One region of the Staphylococcus gallinarum genome, then DNA from elsewhere that is predicted to be linked to it. Evidence: a T-box and tRNA genes for the amino acid it is inferred to sense, from the RefSeq annotation. Region 1 holds a T-box; the other holds one or more tRNA genes.

Region 1 (4,401 bases):
GAATTGTTTCAGCACCAGGAATAATACCCATTGCTGTTTCTTCATCAGTTCTAACATCAATTATTTTTACTGGTTCTGAACTGAGTACCTTTTCCTTTAATTCATCAACTGTAATTGTTTCCATGTTGAACCCTCCTAAAATTATTTCGCTACTATATTCACTAACTTTTGTGGTACTGCTATCACTTTCTTGATGTCTTTACCTTCAATTTCTGATTTAACTACGTCATTCTCTAACGCAAGTTGTTCCATTTCTTCTTTTGTAGCATCTTTGGCAATTTTAAGCTTAGCTCTCACCTTACCATTAACTTGAATCACAATCTCTACTTCATCATCAACTAACATCGCTTCATCAAATGATGGCCATGGTTGATAAGTGATTGTTTCCTCATGTCCAAGTTTCGCCCAAAGCTCTTCAGAAATATGTGGTGCAATTGGAGCTAACATTTTTATGAAACCTTCAATATAAGGTTTATAGATTTCATTAGCTTTGTAACAATCATTAATAAATACCATTAACTGACTTATTGCGGTATTGAAGTTCAATGTATCAAAGTCTTCGGTTACCTTTTTCACAGTTTGGTGATAAGTTTTGTCTAATGATTTATTATTTTGAGCTACTACTTTGTCAGTTAGCGTATCATCTTCTGTTACCAAGAGTCTCCAAATACGATCTAAGAATCTACGTGAACCGTCGAGTCCATTTTCACTCCAAGCAATTGCAGCATCTAGTGGTCCCATAAACATTTCATATAGGCGTAATGTATCTGCACCATGTGATTGTACAATATCATCAGGATTAATTACATTACCTTTTGACTTACTCATTTTTTCGTTACCTTCACCTAAGATCATACCTTGGTTGAATAATTTTTGGAATGGCTCTTTTGTTGGAACAACGCCTAAATCAAACAATACTTTATGCCAAAATCTTGCATATAATAAGTGTAATACTGCATGTTCTACTCCACCAATATATAAATCAACAGGCAGCCAGTGCTTAAGCTTTTCAGGATCAGCAAGCATTTTTTCATTATCTGGATCAATATATCTCAAATAATACCAACAGCTACCAGCCCATTGTGGCATTGTATTTGTCTCGCGACGTCCCTTCATTCCTGTCTCTTCATCAACAACGTTTACAAACTCATCAATATTCGCTAATGGCGACTCACCTGTTCCTGATGGTTTGATTTCATCTGTTTCTGGTAACAATAATGGTAATTCTTCTTCAGGAACAGTAGTCATTGAACCATCTTCCCAATGAATAACTGGAATTGGTTCACCCCAGTATCTTTGTCTACTGAACAACCAATCTCTTAGTTTGTAATTGACTTTTTTAGTTCCAACACCTTTTTCTTCTAATAACTCTATCGCTTTTTTAATGGCAGCTTCGTTATAAAGACCATTTAACTCACCTGAATTAATATGTGGTCCATCACCAGTATAAGCTTCTTTAGTTAAATCGCCACCTTCGATGACTTCAACAATCGGTAAATCAAATGCTTTAGCAAATTCATAGTCACGTTGGTCACCACTTGGTACAGCCATAACCGCACCTGTCCCATAAGTTGAAAGTACATAATCTGCAATCCAAATTTGAGCCTTCTCACCTGATAAAGGATTAATTGCATATGCCCCTGTAAAGACGCCTGATTTTTCTTTTGATAAACCAGTACGTTCTAAATCAGATTTTTTCGCCGCTTCTTCTTGGTATTGCTTAATAGCTTCCTTTTTATCATCGGTAGTAATTTCGTCAACCAACTCATGTTCAGGACTAAGCACTAAGAATGTTGTACCATAAGTTGTATCTGGACGTGTGGTAAATACTTCGATTTGGGCATTACTATTTTCAACATCAAAGTTAATACTTGCACCTTCAGATCTTCCAATCCAATTTCTTTGCATATCTTTTAATGATTCTGGCCAATCTAAATCATCTAAATCTTCTAGTAGGCGATCAGCATATTCAGTTATTTTTAAGACCCATTGTTTCATTGGTCTTCTATAAACTGGGTGTCCTCCTCGTTCAGATACCCCATCAATTACCTCTTCATTCGATAATACAGTTCCCAATGCTGGACACCAGTTAACCGCTACTTCATCTACGTATGCTAGCCCTTTATTATATAATTGAATAAAAATCCATTGCGTCCATTTATAATATTGAGGATCCGTTGTGTTTACTTCTCTGTCCCAATCATAACTAAAACCAAGTTCTTTAATTTGACGCTTGAAAGTTGCTATATTTTGCTTAGTAAATTCTCTAGGATCATTGCCTGTATCCAATGCATATTGTTCTGCAGGCAACCCAAATGCATCCCACCCCATCGGATGTAAAACATTGTAGCCTTGCATTCGTTTATAACGAGAAACAATATCTGTAGCAGTATATCCTTCTGGGTGTCCAACATGCAAACCTGCACCTGATGGATACGGGAACATATCTAATGCATAGAATTTCTTTTGTCCAAGATTATCACTTGCTTTAAATGTTTTATGTTCTTCCCAAAAATCCTGCCATTTTTTTTCGATTTTATTATGATTGTAATTCACTACTTTTCCTCCTATTCAATAAAAAAACATCCCTAACTATTATTTAATTCAAAGGGACGACAAATTAAATCAGCCGCGGTACCACCCTGCTTCACAAATCTTGTGCACTCGTTTCAATTAATAGTTTGAGATGTTATCAATTCACTTTACGTTCTGGTAAGTTCACTTAACACTTAACACTAGGTTTCACCATCCCCTAGCTCTCTGATGATAAGTATTTAAGTTACTACTCCTATACATTACTAATAATATTTTAAATAACACTTTATTTCAAGTAGTAAAATGTATTTAAAGCTTTATTCGCTTGATTCATTGTTCATTGTAATTACTAAACTTTTAAGTTATGAAGCATTTATCTTATTCAAATAGTGACTTAAGATAAATATACAAATTATAGCGATGAATAATAAGCACATCATAATTAGAAACATTTTTTGAATATCATAAATATCTACAATCATGCCACCTAACAATGGTCCAATCGCTTTTCCTATTGTCGATGCTGAATTTACATAACCTTGAAACGAACCTTGTTTACCCTCTGGAGCCAATTTGTTTGCAATCGTTGGAACTGCAGGCCACACAAACATTTCTCCAAATGTTAAAATTATCATTCCTATCATAAATACTGAAAATTGTTCTGCAAAGCTTGTTACAAAAAATGAAACTATAAAAATACAGACACCTACAAACATTTGTCTCTTTAAATTACCTTTCATCAGCCGAATAAATGGATAAATCAGAGGTTGTGCCACTAATATCAAAATACCATTTACTGTCCACAACAAACTATATTGACCCATCGTAATATTTAAAGATTGTGTGAAGGAAGCAATTGTACTCTCCCATTGAATATAAGCAATCCAACAAATAGCGAATAAGACACATAATGCAATCAACGCTTTAAAGTACAATCTATAAGACTTAGAAAATAACTTTAATGCTTCTGGTGATTTAACTTTGACATCTATTTTAATATTGAATTGTGTTATTGCTACAATTGCAAATAACACATACATCAGTAAATTCGCAATAAATATATAGTTGAAGCTCAACTCAGCAACAAATCCACCTGATGCAGCACCAATCGCAACACCTAAATTTTGAGCTAAATAAATTGCATTAAATGTCTGTCTACCACCATTGGGCCATACAGCACCAGCCATAGCATAAATTGCTGGCACAATCATTCCACCGCCAAAACCTAAAGCAACTAACCAAACTGCATACCAAGGCCAACCATGGAAACAATTCAATAGCGTCGTACTCATCAAGCAAATGATAGTTCCTAATATAATCGTGCGGTAGCCGCCTAATTTATCAAATAATGTACCACCTAGTAAATTACCCACAACCATACCTATAGAATTAATCATTAACACTAGTCCTGCCATTGTTAAACTTTTGTGCAAAACATCATTCATATATATTGTATTTAACGGCCACAAGAAACTTGAGCCAGTTATATTCAATGCCATACCAATTACCAACCACCAAACAGATTTAGGCATTTTCATTTAAAAGGCTCCTTTCTTTCAAATTTTCTCATTTCACTCTAAACACTATAGCATTAAAATATGTTAAAATCTTTAACTAGAATGAATTTAGAAAGGAAAATGTCTCATGGGTCAATTTTTCCCTTACGCATTTGAAAACAAAAGATATCATACATGGAATTACCACTTAAAAAATAAATTTGGACAAAAAATATTTAAAGTAGCAATCGATGGCGGATTCGACTGTCCTAATAGAGATGGCACTGTTGCACATGGTGGCTGCACATTTTGTTCAGCTGCAGGTAGTGGTGACTTTGCTGGGAATCGCGCAGACCCAGTAGAAGTACAA
Region 2 (4,401 bases), 220 kb from region 1:
TTCGGAACATTTATTGCTAAAGGCGTAATGTATCCTCATCCGCCAGTAAATAAAGTAGAAGCTGCAGAGAAAACATTTTTAAAATATGTAAAAGACTATGATGTAGAATTAATCGCAATTGGTAATGGGACAGCTAGTCGTGAAACAGAACAGTTTGTTGCCAACATGATTCAAACACACAACTTAAATGTACAATTTATCATTGTTAATGAAGCGGGTGCATCAGTATATTCAGCATCAGAAATTGCTAGATCTGAGTTTCCTGACTTTCAGGTTGAAGAAAGAAGTGCTGTATCAATCGGTAGACGTGTGCAAGATCCATTAAGCGAATTAGTTAAAATTGATCCAAAGTCAATTGGTGTAGGTCAATATCAACATGATGTAAACCAAAAACAATTAGAAGGTGCTTTAACATTTGTAGTAGAAACAGCAGTTAACCAAGTTGGGGTTGATGTTAATACAGCTTCAAAATCATTATTACAATATGTTTCTGGATTGTCTGCTTCAATCGCACAAAATATTATAGACTATCGCGAAGAAAATGGAGCTATCAAACATAATAAAGAAATAGCTAAAGTTAAAAGATTAGGTGCTAAAACATTTGAACAAAGTATTGGTTTTTTAAGAATAGTCGATGGTCAAGAGCCACTTGATAATACATCTATACATCCAGAGAGTTATGAAGTGACTTATCAACTTTTAAATGAACTAAATTTATCAACAGATGATTTAGGAACAGATAATTTGAAAGAAGCAATAAATAAAATTGATATTGCAGAAATTGCTACTCGGCTAAACATTGGAGAACCAACATTAGAAGACATAACTAAATCACTTATTGCACCTAACAGAGATCCACGTGATGCTTATGAAACACCAATTCTAAAATCTGATGTGCTTTCTATCGAGGACTTATCCAAAAATATGAAATTAAGTGGTACAGTGAGAAATGTTGTGGACTTTGGGGCGTTTGTTGATATAGGAGTCAAACAAGATGGCTTAGTACATGTATCTAAACTATCGAAGAAATTTGTTAAAAATCCAATGGATATAGTGAGTGTTGGTGATATTGTAGATGTATGGATATTAGATATTGATGAGAAGAAAGGAAAAGTTTCATTAACGATGATTGATCCAGTTGAATAATAAAGAATTGCAAAGGTTAACTGAAAGCATTTCTGAGAATTTGTTCAATAAAAAATTTAAGCATAAAGCCTATTTAAATAATCGATTGCGAACAACGGGCGGTCGTTATTTACTTAAGTCACATAATATAGAAGTCAATAATAAGCAATTTGAAACGTATGGTACTAAGGCAGTGATTGATATTATCAAACATGAATTATGTCATTATCATTTGCACCTTGAAGGTAAAGGTTATCAACACAGAGATAAAGATTTTAAAGAATTGAGTAGGATAACTGGCGCACCAAGATATTGTTCTGCAATTACAGATTATGAAGATCGTGTAAAGCATGTTTATCAATGTAATCATTGCGGCACAGAGTTTAAAAGGATTCGCAAAGTAAATACTCAAAAGATGGTTTGTGGCGTTTGTAGTGGAAAATTAATTGAAATATGTTAAATAACAAATAGTGTATTATAAGAACACCATTATCGGAATATCGATAATGGTGTTTTTTAGTATTATTAGGCAAGTTATTATAGATAATAGTAATAAATAGAGAAAATATTTTGAGTTAGTGTCAAATTTCAATATTTTCTTCGGTGGAAATGTTGACGATAGTTTGTATATGTTATAAGATATTAAACGTTGCGAAAATAATAAGTAACAACATTAATAAATCTTAAACATTGTTAAAGCAAATTTAAAAAGTTGTTGACAAAGCATTACAAATAGATTACAATAATATTTGTAACTTTAAGAGAACCGTTTTGCCAAGCGGTCGTGGCGGAATGGCAGACGCGCTAGGTTGAGGGCCTAGTGGGAGTAATCCCGTGGAGGTTCAAATCCTCTCGGCCGCATCAAATAACTTCTTAATAATATATTAACACTATAAATTTGCGGGTGTAGTTTAATGGCAAAACCTCAGCCTTCCAAGCTGATGTTGTGGGTTCGATTCCCATCACCCGCTCCATATATACATTAATGAACATTGAAAACTGAATTGCAATATGTCAACGTTAATTCCGAACACAACGATAATCGTTGGTTCAAAAAACGTGTTAATGATAACACAAATTAGTATTTTATGAGCTAATCAAACATCATAATTTTTTATGGAGAGTTTGATCCTGGCTCAGGATGAACGCTGGCGGCGTGCCTAATACATGCAAGTCGAGCGAACAGATAAGGAGCTTGCTCCTTTGACGTTAGCGGCGGACGGGTGAGTAACACGTGGGTAACCTACCTATAAGACTGGAATAACTCCGGGAAACCGGGGCTAATGCCGGATAACATATAGAACCGCATGGTTCTATAGTGAAAGATGGTTTTGCTATCACTTATAGATGGACCCGCGCCGTATTAGCTAGTTGGTAAGGTAATGGCTTACCAAGGCGACGATACGTAGCCGACCTGAGAGGGTGATCGGCCACACTGGAACTGAGACACGGTCCAGACTCCTACGGGAGGCAGCAGTAGGGAATCTTCCGCAATGGGCGAAAGCCTGACGGAGCAACGCCGCGTGAGTGATGAAGGGTTTCGGCTCGTAAAACTCTGTTATTAGGGAAGAACATATGTGTAAGTAACTGTGCACATCTTGACGGTACCTAATCAGAAAGCCACGGCTAACTACGTGCCAGCAGCCGCGGTAATACGTAGGTGGCAAGCGTTATCCGGAATTATTGGGCGTAAAGCGCGCGTAGGCGGTTTCTTAAGTCTGATGTGAAAGCCCACGGCTCAACCGTGGAGGGTCATTGGAAACTGGGAAACTTGAGTGCAGAAGAGGAAAGTGGAATTCCATGTGTAGCGGTGAAATGCGCAGAGATATGGAGGAACACCAGTGGCGAAGGCGACTTTCTGGTCTGTAACTGACGCTGATGTGCGAAAGCGTGGGGATCAAACAGGATTAGATACCCTGGTAGTCCACGCCGTAAACGATGAGTGCTAAGTGTTAGGGGGTTTCCGCCCCTTAGTGCTGCAGCTAACGCATTAAGCACTCCGCCTGGGGAGTACGACCGCAAGGTTGAAACTCAAAGGAATTGACGGGGACCCGCACAAGCGGTGGAGCATGTGGTTTAATTCGAAGCAACGCGAAGAACCTTACCAAATCTTGACATCCTTTGACCACTCTAGAGATAGAGCTTTCCCCTTCGGGGGACAAAGTGACAGGTGGTGCATGGTTGTCGTCAGCTCGTGTCGTGAGATGTTGGGTTAAGTCCCGCAACGAGCGCAACCCTTAAGCTTAGTTGCCATCATTAAGTTGGGCACTCTAGGTTGACTGCCGGTGACAAACCGGAGGAAGGTGGGGATGACGTCAAATCATCATGCCCCTTATGATTTGGGCTACACACGTGCTACAATGGACAATACAAAGGGCAGCTAAACCGCGAGGTCATGCAAATCCCATAAAGTTGTTCTCAGTTCGGATTGTAGTCTGCAACTCGACTACATGAAGCTGGAATCGCTAGTAATCGTAGATCAGCATGCTACGGTGAATACGTTCCCGGGTCTTGTACACACCGCCCGTCACACCACGAGAGTTTGTAACACCCGAAGCCGGTGGAGTAACCATTTATGGAGCTAGCCGTCGAAGGTGGGACAAATGATTGGGGTGAAGTCGTAACAAGGTAGCCGTATCGGAAGGTGCGGCTGGATCACCTCCTTTCTAAGGATATATTCGGAACATCTTCTTTAGAAGATGATAAGAGGAATAACATTGACATATTGTATTCAGTTTTGAATGCTCATTTAGAGGATTCAAAGATTGTACATTGAAAACTAGATAAGTAAGTAAAATATATAGATTTTACCAAGCAAAACCGAGTGAATTAGAGTTTTAAAAAAGCTTGAATTCAAAAAGAAATAATCGCTAGTGTTCGAAAGAACACTCACAGATTAATAACATTTTGGGTTTTCAAACAACGACGTTGTATTGGAAAACAAAAAGATTAAGTTATTAAGGGCGCACGGTGGATGCCTTGGCACTAGAAGCCGATGAAGGACGTTACTAACGACGATATGCTTTGGGGAGCTGTAAGTAAGCTTTGATCCAGAGATTTCCGAATGGGGAAACCCAGCACGAGTTATGTCGTGTTATCGATATGTGAATACATAGCATATCTGAAGGCAGACGCGGAGAACTGAAACATCTTAGTACCCGCAGGAAGAGAAAGAAAAATCGATTCCCTGAGTAGCGGCGAGCGAAACGGGAACAGCCCAAACCAACGAGCTTGCTTGTTGGGGTTGTAGGACACTCTATACGGAGTTACAAAGGA

Evidence for each region. The T-box of region 1 lies ahead of leuS (leucine--tRNA ligase). A T-box ahead of a tRNA ligase gene usually reads a tRNA of that ligase, here a tRNA-Leu.
Region 2: it has a tRNA-Leu gene. The T-box ahead of leuS (leucine--tRNA ligase) is inferred to sense a tRNA for this amino acid. The anticodon was not compared.

Annotation. Positions count from the first base shown of each region.
Region 1 is NZ_CP069082.1:1,159,967-1,164,367, reverse strand. Features, by position in the region: gene JN168_RS05475 (rhodanese-like domain-containing protein) at 1-124, opposite strand, end outside; gene leuS (leucine--tRNA ligase) at 142-2,556, opposite strand; T-box leader at 2,606-2,805, opposite strand; gene JN168_RS05465 (MDR family MFS transporter) at 2,898-4,073, opposite strand; gene mnmL (tRNA modification radical SAM protein MnmL/YtqA) at 4,180-4,401, shown strand, end outside.
Region 2 is NZ_CP069082.1:943,118-947,518, forward strand. Features, by position in the region: gene JN168_RS04265 (Tex family protein) at 1-1,146, shown strand, start outside; gene JN168_RS04270 (SprT family protein) at 1,139-1,585, shown strand; tRNA gene JN168_RS04275 (tRNA-Leu) at 1,904-1,986, shown strand; tRNA gene JN168_RS04280 (tRNA-Gly) at 2,026-2,099, shown strand; rRNA gene JN168_RS04285 (16S ribosomal RNA) at 2,239-3,791, shown strand; rRNA gene JN168_RS04290 (23S ribosomal RNA) at 4,073-4,401, shown strand, end outside.